Regions from separate parts of the Promicromonospora sukumoe genome, predicted to be linked through region 1. Evidence: riboswitches for the same ligand, from Rfam matches in the RefSeq annotation. Region 1 holds a riboswitch; each other region holds the start of a gene.
The links. Region 1 has a riboswitch for S-adenosylmethionine ahead of FHX71_RS25080 (aminotransferase class V-fold PLP-dependent enzyme). Riboswitches for the same ligand answer to the same signal wherever they lie in the genome.
Positions count from the first base shown of each region.

Region 2: it holds a riboswitch for S-adenosylmethionine, as region 1 does, so the genes downstream of both, FHX71_RS05095 (LLM class flavin-dependent oxidoreductase) here and FHX71_RS25080 (aminotransferase class V-fold PLP-dependent enzyme) in region 1, are expected to answer to the same signal.
Region 3: it holds a riboswitch for S-adenosylmethionine, as region 1 does, so the genes downstream of both, FHX71_RS12045 (LLM class flavin-dependent oxidoreductase) here and FHX71_RS25080 (aminotransferase class V-fold PLP-dependent enzyme) in region 1, are expected to answer to the same signal.
Region 4: it holds a riboswitch for S-adenosylmethionine, as region 1 does, so the genes downstream of both, FHX71_RS28465 (methylenetetrahydrofolate reductase) here and FHX71_RS25080 (aminotransferase class V-fold PLP-dependent enzyme) in region 1, are expected to answer to the same signal.

Region 1 is NZ_JACGWV010000003.1:218,377-221,709, forward strand. Features, by position in the region: gene FHX71_RS25070 (O-succinylhomoserine sulfhydrylase) at 1-851, opposite strand, end outside; gene FHX71_RS25075 (rhodanese-like domain-containing protein) at 848-1,297, opposite strand; SAM riboswitch class IV at 1,595-1,708, shown strand; gene FHX71_RS25080 (aminotransferase class V-fold PLP-dependent enzyme) at 1,740-3,158, shown strand; gene FHX71_RS25085 (hypothetical protein) at 3,204-3,333, opposite strand, start outside.
Region 2 is NZ_JACGWV010000001.1:1,160,599-1,163,931, forward strand. Features, by position in the region: gene FHX71_RS05090 (GH92 family glycosyl hydrolase) at 1-74, shown strand, start outside; SAM riboswitch class IV at 908-1,020, shown strand; gene FHX71_RS05095 (LLM class flavin-dependent oxidoreductase) at 1,384-2,550, shown strand; gene FHX71_RS05100 (rhodanese-like domain-containing protein) at 2,601-2,957, shown strand; gene FHX71_RS05105 (O-acetylhomoserine aminocarboxypropyltransferase/cysteine synthase family protein) at 2,954-3,333, shown strand, end outside.
Region 3 is NZ_JACGWV010000001.1:2,715,987-2,719,319, forward strand. Features, by position in the region: gene FHX71_RS12040 (ABC transporter substrate-binding protein) at 1-558, opposite strand, end outside; gene FHX71_RS12045 (LLM class flavin-dependent oxidoreductase) at 622-1,791, opposite strand; SAM riboswitch class IV at 1,819-1,930, opposite strand; gene FHX71_RS12050 (SDR family oxidoreductase) at 2,030-2,902, opposite strand; gene FHX71_RS29285 (TetR/AcrR family transcriptional regulator) at 2,978-3,333, shown strand, end outside.
Region 4 is NZ_JACGWV010000004.1:6,250-9,582, reverse strand. Features, by position in the region: gene FHX71_RS28470 (golvesin C-terminal-like domain-containing protein) at 1-263, opposite strand, end outside; gene FHX71_RS28465 (methylenetetrahydrofolate reductase) at 458-1,402, opposite strand; SAM riboswitch class I at 1,407-1,522, opposite strand; gene FHX71_RS28460 (carbohydrate ABC transporter permease) at 1,616-2,539, opposite strand; gene FHX71_RS28455 (carbohydrate ABC transporter permease) at 2,539-3,333, opposite strand, start outside.

The DNA.
Region 1 (3,333 bases):
TGGGCGGCGACCCGCACCGGCAGCGTCTCCAGGCCCTTGAGCAGGGTCCACGCGTTGAACGGCGAGAGCGACGGCCCCGTGTTGCGGATGAACGTCTGCACGGGCCCGGTGATGTAGTCGGTCGAGCCGAGGATCGCGCCGCCCAGCACGCGGCCCTGCCCGTCGATGTGCTTGGTCGCCGAGTAGACGACGACGTCGGCGCCGAGCTCCAGCGGCTTCTGCAGCAGCGGCGTCGCGAACACGTTGTCGAGCACCACGGTCGCCCCGGCGGCGTGCGCCAGGTCCACGACGGCGCGCACGTCCACGATGTCCTGCATCGGGTTGGACGGCGTCTCGAAGAACACCACGTCCGCGGGCGTGGCCAGGGCCTCCTCCCACTGGGAGAGCACGTGCCCGTCCACGTAGTCGGTGCGCACGCCCCACTTCTTGAAGATCTCCTCGAAGATCACCACGCTGGACCCGAACAGCGCCCGGGCCGCCACGATCCGCGAGCCCGACTCGACGAGCGCGGCCAGTGACGTGAACACCGCCGACATGCCGGTCGCGGTCGCGTAGCAGGCGTCGGCGCCCTCGAGCTGGCGCAGCCGCTCCTCGAAGGTGTGCACCGTCGGGTTGCCGTAGCGCGAGTAGACGAACCGGTCGACGTCGCCCTTGAAGGCGGCCTCGGCCTCGGCGGCGTTGTCGTAGACGTAGCCCTGCGTGAGGAACAGCGCCTCGCTGGTCTCCTGGAACTCGCTGCGCTGGTGGCCGCCGCGCACGGCGAGGGTCGCCGGGCGGACGCCGTCGGGCAGGGGCTTGCGGCCGGAACCGCCCGGGTTCGCGTCGGGCGGGTACGCACCGGTGACGGTCACGCGGGGCCCGCCGTCCACGGCAGGCCGGCGACCTTCCAGCCCTGCTGGTCGCGGACGCCGTCCACGCCGGGCGCGCCCTCGAAGCCCTCCAGCACGTTGTACGACGGCGCGATGCCGGACGACGTCGCGAGCCGCGCCGCGGCGATCGAGCGCTGGCCGGAGCGGCACAGGAAGACGATGGGCCCGTCGGAGACGCCGGCCGACCGGAGCTCCTCCAGGAACCGCGGGTTGGGCACGCCGCCGGCCTGCACCCACTCGGCGAACACGGGCTGCTTCTCCAGCGACGCGGTGTCCGGGATGCCGATCGCGCGCCACTCGCCCTCGGTGCGGACGTCCACCAGGGTGGCCGTCGGGTCGCCGGCGAGCAGGTCCCAGGCCTGCTGGGGCGTGATGTCACCGGCGTAGCCCTGGGCCGGCCGTGCCTCGATGCGCGCGGGGTCGCTCATGATGCTCCTCCATCGGTCGTGGCGGTAGCACCCTCGTCCGTCCTCCGCTGCTGCGGGGAACGCTGGGTTGCTGCGGCGTCGTCGTGCCACGTCACTCGGCCGCTCGGGATGGTCGCTGACAACCCTACGACATGTGTCCGGTGGGTGGAACAGTGTCTCGACAGGCAACCCGACCAATCCGGTAGGGAAGCCGGTTCTCGCTCCGGTGACGACGATGCCAGGCCCCGACCAGCAGGTGGGACCAGCATCTGAGACATGCGTTGACAGGGGTTTTGCCCGCAGCACAGGATGTCCGCAGGTCATGAGTGCCAGCGTCAAGCCCCGGCTCGCTGGCCGGCAACCCTCCCTCCGCGGTGGGGTGCCCCGGGTGACGACCAGGCCGTGCGCACCCGCGTGCGGCAAGCGCGGGGGAACCTCCCCCAGGACTGTGCTGGAGGACGCCATGTCTGCTCCCACTCTCAGCCGTGCCACCGCGGTGACCGACCTCGCCCCGCTGCGCCCCGTCGTCGGCGGCGGCACGCTCGTCCCGCTCGTGGACGGCACCCAGGTCTCGTACGCGAACCTCGACGTCGCCGCGTCCGCCCCGGCCCTGCAGGCCGTCGCCGACCGCGTCACCCAGGTGCTGCCCCTGTACGCCAGCGTGCACCGCGGCGCGGGCTACCTCTCCCAGGTGAGCACGGCGCTCTACGAGACCGCCCGGCGCACCATCGGGGCCTTCGTCGGCGCCCGCGAGGACGACCTGACGATCATCACCCGGAACACCACCGACTCCCTCAACCTCCTCGCCGGCTGCGTCCCCGCGCAGGCCGACGGCGAGCCCGGCCGCGTGCTGGTGCTCGACGTCGAGCACCACGCGAACCTGCTGCCCTGGCAGCGCACCACCGGCGCGACCGTGCTGACCGGCGGCGCGACCGTCGCCGAGACCGTCGCCCAGATCCGGGAGGAGCTGGCCGACGCCGCGGAGGACCGGCCGTACGCCCTCCTGGCCCTGACCGGCGCGTCGAACGTGACGGGGGAGTCCCTCCCGATCGGCGAGATCGTCGCCGTCGCCCACGAGTTCGGGACGCGCGTCGCGCTCGACGGCGCCCAGCTCGTGCCGCACCGCCGCATCTCCCTGGAGTCCACCGGCGTGGACTACCTCGCCTTCTCCGGGCACAAGACCTACGCCCCGTTCGGCGCCGGCGTGCTGGTGGGCCGCCGCGACTGGCTCGACGCCGGCACGCCGTACCTCGCGGGCGGCGGCGCCGTCCGGCGGGTGCGCGTCGGCGGCACCGACTGGCACGAGGGGCCCGCCCGCCACGAGGCCGGCTCGCCCAACGTCATCGGCGCCGTCGCGCTCGCCGCGGCCTGCGAGGAGCTGGCCGCGCTGGACGCGGCCGAGGTCGTCGCCCACGAGAACACGCTTCGCCGCCGGCTCGTGTCGGGGCTCGAGGCGATCGACCGCGTCGAGGTCGTGCGGGTCTGGGCCGACGCCGTCGACCCGGTCGGCGTCGTCACCTTCACCGTGACCGGGTACGACCCGGGCCTCGTCGCCGCCTACCTGTCCGCGGAGCACGGCATCGGCGTGCGCGACGGCCGCTTCTGCGCGCACCCGCTGCTCGGCCGGCTCGGCTTCGACGCCGGGGCCGTGCGTGCCTCGGTCGGCGTCGGCACCGCGGGCGAGGAGATCGAGCGCCTGATCGCCGCCGTCGGCAGCCTGGTCGAGGACGGCCCGCAGGCCGGGTACGACGTCGTCGACGGGCTGTGGGTCGTGATCGACGACCCGCGTCCTGTGCCCGAGGGCTCCGGCCTGGCGGGCCTGCTCGCGACGGCCGCCCTGGGCTTCGACGAGGCCTTCGGCTGCCTCCCCGACGAGGACTGACGTGTCAGACGTACAGGTCACCCCGGTGACCTGTACGTCTGACAGCTACAGCGCCAGCGCCAGCGCCACGCAGATGCCGCCCAGCGTGAGGTCCAGGCCGATGCACCACAGGGCCAGCGAACGGTTCACCACGACGTCGCGGCGGTAGTGCACCACATCCCACCCGGCGTGCGCG
Region 2 (3,333 bases), on a different contig from region 1:
TCCCGCTGACCGCCGTCCGGCTGGAACTCACCGACTCGGGCGCCCTGACCCAGATCGAGCTCCTCCTGGCCTGACCCTTCGCAGCTCCGACGGCGGCACCCACTCACGCCGTCCCCGGTGTCGGGCCCGAACCCGAAGTGCGCTTCTACCCAGTCATTACGCCCGAAAGCAGCCTGGTTCCGGGCCGAATGACTGGGTAGAAGCGCACTTCCGTGTACCTGTGCGGCGGAGCCGGACGGGAGGCGCGGGGAGAACATGCGCGATCGGGATGCGTTGCTCTCGGTAGACATTGTCGACCGAGCGCAATGCACCTCTGAGCGATGGGGGCTCCGCAGACCGCGGCCCGCGGGAAGGTGCGCTTCTACCCAGTCATTACGCCCGAAAACAGCCCGGTTCCGGGCCCAATGACTGGGTAGAAGCGCACATCCGTGTGCCCCGGCGGCGATGCCCATGGGGGGACGGCGACGCCAACCAGGGGAGGGCTCGCCCGGGCTGCGCCGGCCCCAGGTGTGTGCTCCGGGCCACCACGCCCTCCATGTGCTCGGGTCTTGCATGTCTGTCCGCCTTCAATGAGCTCGGTCGGTTGGTTTGAGATCGGTCAATCAGCCGACCGATCTCAAAGCAACCGACCGAGCTCATTGAACGGCCGGTGCAACCGGCCGATCTCGCGGACCGGGTGCCGGACCAAGCGCCGGGCCGAGTGCCGGCCCGGGCGCCGCGCCAAGCACCGCGCCGGGCGCCGCGCAGCCGTTGCACCAGCCCCCGCCCACCCCACCAACCACCCCCAGGTCCCGGGATGTGAGATCTGGCGGACAGATCGTTGACTTCTATGGGTTCCATTCGTATCTTCTGTGACATCGAGACCAACCACACCAATCCGATCGGAGAGATGTAGAAGGTCTCGGCAGGTCATGAGCTCCGACACGAAGCCCCGGCTGGTCGGACGGCAACCCCCCGCGCGGGTGGGTGCCCCGGGTGAGGACCAGGTCCACCGCCGGCCGGCGGATGACAACACGCGTCGCTCGCCGATGGGCGAGCAGGTGAGGAGAACGACGATGACCCGGAGCGCCGCCCCCGCTGCCCCCGCCGTCCACGTGTCCCTGCCGTCCCGGATCGTCCCCCTGCGGGCTGGTGCTGCCCCGCGCGAGGACATGTGTTGTCACTGTTCCTGTCGCTGACGGCGACAGCCCGGCACTGACCTTCCCTCGGCGTCGTACGCCGAGCCCCGGCCGTATCCGGCCCTCACGTTCCTGACCGGACGTCTCTTTCCTGCCTCTCGGCAGCCACGCTCCCGGGTGACCCCCAGGCGCCGTCGTGCATCCCGCGCGTCGGCCGGGTCCTCCGGGCGCCGTCGTGCCGCCGCAGCCCGAACGGAGCCCCGCCGTGCCGTACCCGTCGCAGCCCACGTCCCTCTCGTCCACCGGCCCGTCCGCCCGTCCCGTCGTGCTCGGCGTGGACCTCACCTCCGCCGGCGCCCGCCCGGGCGCCCACCGGGCACGTGGCCCCATCGCGCCGCGCCCGTTCGACGGCGAGCGCTTCCTGCACCTCATGCGGACCGCAGACCGTGGCCTGCTGGACTTCGTCAGCCTCGACGAGGGCTTCCTGCTCCACCCCGGCCGCAGCCAGGTCACCGGGCGGCTGGACACGGCCGTCGCCGCGGCCCGCGCCGCGCGCGTCACGACGGGCATCGGCCTGGTCGCCGCCGTCGACACCGTGCACGTCGAGGCGGGCCACGCCGCCGTCGCGCTGAGCAGCATCGACCGCGCGAGCAGCGGCCGGGCCGGCTGGCAGGCCGTGCGGCAGAGCAGGCTCCCCGAGGCCGACGACGCCTGGGCCGCCCGGGTCGAGCTCGGCATCCGGTCCGTCACCCAGGTGTGGACGGGGCGTCCCGGCAGCGGGTCGGGCGCGGTCGAGCTCGACGCCGAGGGCCGGTTCCGCGTGGACCACGACGGCATCCGGTTCGCCGTCCGCGGCCGCCCGGCCGCCGGCACGGAGGACGCCCTGCCGCAGGTGCCGCCGCCGCTCGTCGTGTCGGCGCGCTCCGAGGCAAGCGCCGCGCTGGCCGGCCGCACCGCCGACGTCGCGCGGATCACCGTGACCGACGCCGCGCAGGCGGTGCGCCTGCGCCGGCTCGTGCGGGACTCGGCGCTGTCGGCCGGGCGGGACCCCGAGGACGTGCGCGTGCTCGCCGAGGTCTACGTGGTGCTCGCGGCCGAGCGGGCCAGCGCCCGCGCCCGGCTGGAGCTCGTCGAGGCCCTGGAGGGCACCGCGGCCATGGGCGACGGACTCGTGATCGCCGACACCCCGGACGAGCTGGCCACCCTGATCGCCGACTTGACCACGGTCGGCGCCGTCGACGGGTTCCTGCTGCGGCCGTCCTCGCTCAGCTCGGACCTCGACACGATCACCGACCACCTGGTGCCCGCCCTCCAGCACGCCGGCCTGTTCCGCACCGAGCGCACGGAGACGACGCTGCGCGGCTCGCTCGGACTGTCCGACGCCGAGCGGGAGCGCGAGGCACTGCCCACGGGCCGGCTGCTCAGCGCCTGACGAGCACCAGCGCCTGGCCCCCGTACCCCCCCACACCAAGGAGACCCACCATGACCACCCCTGAGCTGCAGACCCCCGACGCCGCGGGCGCCAAGGTCGCCGGCGGCGCCCTGCTGATCGACGTCCGCTCGGCCGCCGGCCGCGCGTCGGCGGGCGAGATCCCGGGCGCCACCCTCGCGGACCGGAACGACCTCGACGCGCTGTTCGGGCCGTCCGACAACCCCGCGATCACCCTCGACACGCCCGTCGTGATCGTCTGCGGCTCGATCAACGGCTCCGGACCCGTCGCCGAGGCGCTCGCCGCCCGCGGCTACACCGACGTCTCGCACGTCGACGGCGGGTTCCCGGCCTGGAAGGAGGCGGGCCTGCCCGCGACGGAGGCGGCCGAGCCGAGCGCGGCCCCATGACCGGCTTCGCCACCCGGCAGGTGCACGCGCGCAGCGCGGGGCGGGACGACGCCGGGCGCGCCACCGGTGCGCCCGACCCCGCGGCGTCGGGCCACGTGGTCCCGCGCGCCACGCCCGTCTACCTGACCGCCGGGTTCGAGTTCGAGGAGTGGGAGCAGGCCGCCGGGCACTTCGGCGCCGGCGAGGGCTTCGCCTACACGCGCACCGGCAACCCGACCACGGCCGCCGTCGAGCAGCGGATCGCGGCCCTGGAGGGCGGCGCCGACGCGCTCTTCCTGGCCAGCGGGCAGGCGGCCGTCACCGTCGCCCTGCTCGGCCTGGTCGAGGCGGGGCAGCGCGTGCTCGCGGCGTCCAGCATCTACGAGGGCACCCGCGG
Region 3 (3,333 bases), on a different contig from region 1:
ACCGATGGAGGCGACGGAGTCGAGGAACGCGGCGTCGGGCTGCGCGAGCGTGACCACGAGGGTGTGGTCGTCGGTGGCCTCGGCGTTGTCGTACGCCGCGAAGGCGGCGCGGCTGTTCAGCGTGGAGTCCTCGGCGGTGATGGCGTCGTAGTTCTGCTTGACGACGTCGGCCGTCAGATCCGTGCCGTCCGAGAAGGTGACGCCGTCGCGCAGGGTGAACGTGTAGACGGTCTCGTCGTCCGAGATCTCCCACTCCTCGGCGAGCCACGGCGTGTAGCTGCCGTCGGCCGCCTTGCCCACCAGCGACTCGGCGTAGTTGCGGATGATCGGGTACGAGTTCTGCTGGCCGGAGCGCTGCGGGTTGTAGCAGACGGGCTCGACGCTGACGCCCCAGGTCAGCGAGCCGCCGGCGACCGGGTCGCCGGCCGGCTCCGCTCCGCCGGTCGAGGCGGCGGAGCCCGTCGAGCAGGCGGCCAGGGTCAGGGCGAGGGCGGCGACGGCGACGGGAGCGGCGAGGCGGCGGGCGGCGGGCAGGCGCGGGGCGCGGGGAAAGGGCATGGCGGTGCTTCCTGTTCGTACGGCAGGGAAAGAGGGGGTCGGACGGCGGACGGCGCGGCGCCGTCAGGCGGTGGTGAGCTGCGCGGCGGGCTCGGTCGGGGCGGCGGCCCGGCGCAGCGCGGGCACGAGCCCGTCCGCGACCCAGCGCGTCTCCTCGAGGTTGGGGAAGCCGGAGACGATGAACTCCTCGACGCCGAGGCGGCGGTACTCGGCGAACCGGGCGGCGACGTCCTCGAAGGAGCCGACGAAGCCGAGCGCGGGGCCGCCGGCCACGAGGCCGAAGCCGCCCCAGATGCCGGGTGCGACCCACAAGCTCTCCGGGCGGGTGACGTCCGCCGCGGCCAGGTGCGCCTGGCCGCGCTGCTGGCCCACGGACTGGCGGGCGAGCAGCGACTCGCGCAGCCGGGCCTGCGTGGCCGGGTCCACGCCGTCGAGCAGCGCGAGGGCGGCCCGCTCGGCCTCCTCGTGCGTGTCCCGCACCAGGATCCAGGCGCGGACGCCGAACCGTGCCGTGCGCCCCTGGGCGGCCGCGAGCCCGCGGATCCACTCGATCTTCTCGGCGAGCTGGTCCAGCGGTTCGAGCCAGGACAGGTACACGTCGGCGTGCTGCGCGGCGACGTCGCCCGCGTACGACGACGACCCGCCGAACCACACCTCGGGGGTGGCCGGGATGCCGAGGCCGCGGCCGCCGGCCCGCTCCAGCCGGCCCTCGCGGACGGTGTAGTGCTTCCCGGCGCGGTCGACGGTCTCGCCGCGGAACAGCGCCCGGTAGATGTCGAGGAACTCGTCGGTGCGGGCGTACTGGTCGGCCTTGTCGCCGAGGTCGCCGTGCAGCCAGGCCTCGGCCCCGGGCTCGCCGGTGACCACGTTGAGCGCCAGCCGCCCGCCCGAGACCCGCTGGAGGGTGGCGGCGCGGTGCGCGGTGTAGGCGGGCGTGGTCGTGCGCGGGTGCAGCGCGACGAGGAACCGCAGGTCCCGGGTGACGGCCGCGAGCGCCGAGGCGACGACCCACGGGTCCTCGCAGTAGGAGCCGGTGGGCACCAGCACGGAGTCGAACCCGGCCTCCTCGACCGCGAGGGCGACCTGCGTGAGGTAGGACAGGGTGGGCGGGCGGAACGGCGAGCGCGGGGCCTCGCCGTCGACGCGGTGCACGTTGGTGCCGCCGCGCAGGACGTCGCGGGACTCCCCCGCGGTGGGCAGGTACCAGTGCAGGCGTGGGGTGCTGTCGCTCATCGTTCTTCCGTTCTCCGGGACGTGCCCGGTCCGCGCTTGCCGCACGACGCGCGTGCGGCCTGGTCGTCACCCGGAGCACCCCGCCGCGAAGGAGGGTTGCTGCCCGACCAGCCGGGGCTTGTCGTCGGGACTCATGACCACATGACCGTCGGCGTGCGCTGTGGCACGTCGACGGCCGGGAATGTAAGGACGGAACGGACCTTCGTCAACGATTCCGGCGGATGTCTCGGATGGTGGATCAGGTGCGGGTGCGCAGCCGGCCGAGAACGGTCCAGCCGATCATGCGGGCGAGCCGCACGGGTCCGTAGCGGACGCCGGCCGTGAACGGGGCCTCGCCGCGCAGCGAGACCTCGGCGCCGCCGTCGGCGTAGATGACCTGGCCGGTGATGAAACCGGCGTCGGGCGTCAGGAGCCAGGCGATGGTCGCGGCGACCGGTTCGACGGGGCCGGGCAGGCCGAGCGGCTGCGGCAGGGCGTCGCGCAGCACGCGGACGCTCGCGGGGTCGGCGAGCAGGGTGCGGCGGGCAGTCCCGGTCTCGACGATGCCCGGGGCGACGGCGTTCAGCGGGATGCCGGCGCCCGCCCACTCGTCGCGGACGGCGGTGCGGCGCAGCCACCGGTTCAGAGCGATCTTGGTCGAGCGGTAGACCACGCCGCCGCGTCCGCGCGCGGCCATCCGGTCGGCGACGGCCAGGGCGCGGGGCTCGTCGCCGGCGAGGCAGGCGTCGACCAGGTCGGCCTCCCCCGCGGAGAGCGAGGACGCGGAGCTGACGACGACGGCGCGCGGCGCGGGCCGGCGGGCCAGGTCGGCGCGCAGCGCGGTGAGCAGGGCGACGGTGCCGAAGTAGTTGAGGCCGACGGCGACGCGGCCCTCCGGGCTGCCGGCGACGAGCGCGACGCCGTCGAGGCCGTCGGGGGCCAGGACCCTCACCTGCTCGATCGCGGCGGCGCGGCCGGTGGCGGTGGTCAGGTCCGCGCGGACGTCGGCCGCCTCGGTGATCCCGCACCGCACGACGCGGGCGCCGTCGTCCGCGAGCCGGGCGGCGACCGCGGCGCCGATGCCGGAGTCGGTGCCGGTCACCACGTAGGTGCGGCCGGTGTGCTGGGTCATGGGTCTCTCCTCGGTCGCGGTTAAGTGCACTAGTGCATCAATACACTAGTGCACCGGTTCCGCTAGGCTGGGGCGATGACCAAGGAGCCCGGCATCCGCGAGCGCAAGCGCGCCGAGACCCGCCGCGCGCTGGTCGGCGCGGCCACGGAGCTGTTCCTCGACCGCGGGGTCGCCGCGACGTCGGTCGACGACATCGCGGCGCGGGCCGGCGTCGCGCGCCGCACCTTCTTCCTGCACTTCCCGGCCAAGGAGGACGTGCTCTTCCACTACCTGGAGGGCCACGTGCGGCGGGCGGTGCGGGCGCTCGACGACCTGCCGGACGGCGCCGGCACGGCCCAGGGCGTCGACGCCATCCTGGCGACGCTGGTCGACCTCTTCGACGACCCCGAGGCGCGCACGGACGAGCTCGCGGGCCTGCGGGCCGAGCTCGT
Region 4 (3,333 bases), on a different contig from region 1:
GCCGCGGCGCCCCAGCCGGCGCAGCTCGCGATGGTCGGCGCGGCCACCTCGACCCCGGCGACGGCGCCGGGCGGCGCGTCGGCGGGCGCCTCGGGGTCCGGCGCCAGAGAGGGTGGGACGGCGGGTGCCGCCGCGGCGACGCCGGGCGCCGCGATCGTCGCGCCCGCGGCACCGATGCCGAGGACGACGGCGCCGCGCAGCAGGTCGCGCCGCCCGAGCGAGGTGGGACAGCAGTCGGTGGAGCTGTGGTCGTGTTCGTGCACGGTGGGGCCTCCACGGGGTCGGTCACGCTGGTACGGGCCGAATTCACCCGTAGTATCAGCCGCCCCCACGACCCCGGGGTACATCACATCGTGGATATCCCCGACACAAGATGCCGACCCCGCTTCGTTGAGTGCTGGGTATTCGCCCTTCCGGCGCGCGAAAAAGGGCGAATACCCAGCACTCAACGAGGGGGTTAGGCGGCGGCTCGGCCCGTGAGGCCTACGCGGTCCAGGAGGTCCAGGGCCGGGCGGTGCTTGTTGAACGTGTACACGTGCACGCCGGGCGCTCCGGCGTCGAGCACCTCGCGCGCGAGCGCCGCGGAGTACTCGATGCCGTGGGCGTGCTGGGCCTCGGCGTCGACGGCGCCGTCCGGGCCGGTGAGCCGGTCGAGGTCCCGCAGGAGGTCGGCGGGCGCCGCCACGCCGGTGAGCTCCTCGACGCGGCGCAGCCGGCGCGCCTCCGTCGTCGGCAGGACGCCGGCCAGGATCGGGATGGTCACGCCCGCGGCGCGGGCCGCCTCGACGAACCCGGTGTAGGAGTCGGCCCGGTAGAAGAACTGCGTGATTGCGAAGCTCGCGCCCGCCTCCTGCTTCTCCAGGAGCCGCCGCACCTCCTGCTCGCGCGTGGTGCCCGCCCCGGGGTTGCCGTCCGGGAACGTCGCGACGGCGATGGCCAGCGGACGGGCGGCGGAGCGCAGCGCCGTGCTGACGTCGGCGGCGCAGCGCCGCTCCTCGACCTGGCGCAGCAGCCGCACCAGGTCGACGCTGGAGCGCACGCCGTCGGCCGGCGGACGCCAGTCCGGCTCGTCGCGCGGCGGGTCGCCGCGCAGCGCGAGGAAGGACCGCACCCCGGCCTCGAGGAACTCCTCGATCACAGCGGAGACGTCCTCCCGGGAGGCGCCCACGCAGGTCAGGTGGGCCACCGGGAGCACGGGCGTACCGCGCAGCAGCGTCGCGAGCACCTCGCGCGCCGTCGCCCGGTCGCCGCCGGCCGCCCCGTAGGTGACGGAGACGAAGTCCGGGCGGGCCGCCACGAGCCGCTGCGCCGTCTCCCAGAAGTTGGGCGCGGCGTCGGGCCGGCGGGGAGGCATCAGCTCGAACGACACCGTGGGGCGGTGCGGGTGTACCTCGGCGACCATGGCTGCTCCATCGAACCTGGCGTGAGCACCTTACGTCCTCACGCCACGGCCACGAGGCAGGAAGTCGGCAGGTTGCTGCGGTGTCACGGAGCCAGGACTCTCGACCGCTCTGGATGGGATCGCCACCATGCTAAGCGATTGTCCAGCACTGGGACAGAATTCGTCCGGCGGTCGAGACGCCCCGGTCCACGGACCGCGCACCCGCAGCGTCCGCTACTTCACGGACCCCGCCACCAGGCCGCCCACCAGGCGCTTCTCGATGATCATGAACAGGATCACGACGGGCACGATCGCCACCACGGACACCCCGAACACGTAGTGCCACGACGTCTCGTACTGGCCCACGAACTTGGTGAGCGCCACCGACAGCGGCTGGTTGCCCGCCGTCGTCAGCAGCACGAGCGAGGCCGCGAACTCGTTCCAGGAGGCGACGAACGTGAACACGACCGCCGTGACGATCCCCGGCCAGACGAGCGGCAGGTTGATCTTGGTCAGGACGGCGAACGTGCCGGCGCCGTCGAGCTGCGCGGCCTCGTCGACCTCCTTGGGGATGCCCGCGAAGAAGCTGTGCATGATCCAGACGGCGAACGACAGGTTGAACGCCGCGTTGACCAGGATCATCGCGAGCCACGTGTCGAGGATGCCGAGGGCGATGAACTGGCGGAACAGGCCCGACGTGAGCACCGCGGGCTGCACCATCTGGGTCACGATCACGAGGAACAGGAAGACGAGCCGCCCCCGGAACCGGAACCGCGCCGTGTAGTAGGCCGCGGGCAGCGCCACGGCGAGCACGAGCAGCGTGGCGCACAGCGAGATCACCAGGGTGGAGATCAGGTTCTGCGCGAGCGGCGTCTCGGGCGTGGACCACATGGTGACGTAGTTGTCCCAGTGCCACTCGGTGGGGAAGTAGGTGGGGTCGACCGACCTGATCTCGGCCTTCGTCTTCACGGAGCCGAAGAACATGATCAGGTACGGCAGCAGGAACACCACCAGCACCACGAGCCCGGCCAGCACCCGCAGCAGCACGGAGCCAAGTGGCACCTGGTCGGTCGTGTACTTCCGTACCCGCCGCCGGTCGCCCGACGGCGGCCGGGTCGCGTCGCGCGGGGTGGTCCCCGGGTCGGTGATCGTGGTCATCAGACCTCCTCCAGGGGGCGGACGACCCGCACGTAGACGGCGACGATGGCGATGACCACCAGGAACGCGATGACGGACAGCGCGCTGGCCAGGTCGATCTGCCGCTGGTTCTGCATGTACTTGAAGATCATCGTCATGACGGTGTCGGCGTCGTACCCGGGGATGGACCCCGTCATGACGCGCAGGATCGGCAGCGAGTTGAACACGTTGATGATGTTGATCAGCACCGCCACCGAGATCGCGCCGCGGAGCTGCGGGAGCACCACGCTGAAGTAGGTGCGGAACCCGCTGGCGCCGTCGATGCGCGCGGCCTCCACGGTCTCGCCGGGCACCGTCTGGAGCCCGGCGAGGACCGTGTAGGTGGTGAACGGCAGCGACACGAACACGGCCACCGCCATGGCCCACGCGAACGCGGTGCCGGGGTGCCGGGTCCAGCCGTAGCCCTCCGGCGTGCTGATCAGGCCGACGTCCACGAGGAACGAGTTGATGATGCCGAAGTACGGCTCCAGGCCGTAGTGCACCACCAGCGTCGTCATGACCACGCTGGACGCCCACGGCACGATGACGGCCATCCGCACGAGCCGGCGGCCCGGGAACGCCTTGTTCAGCAGTGCCGCGAGCGCCAGCGACCCGATCAGGGTGCAGGCGACGACGACGACCACCCACACGACCGTCCGCCCGAGGATCGGCCAGAAGTACTGGAAGCCGATGACCGTCGCGAAGTTCGCGAGGCCCACTCCCCCGCCGTCGACGCCGCTCTGGCTGATGTCGCGTGTCGAGTTCCAGAACATCAG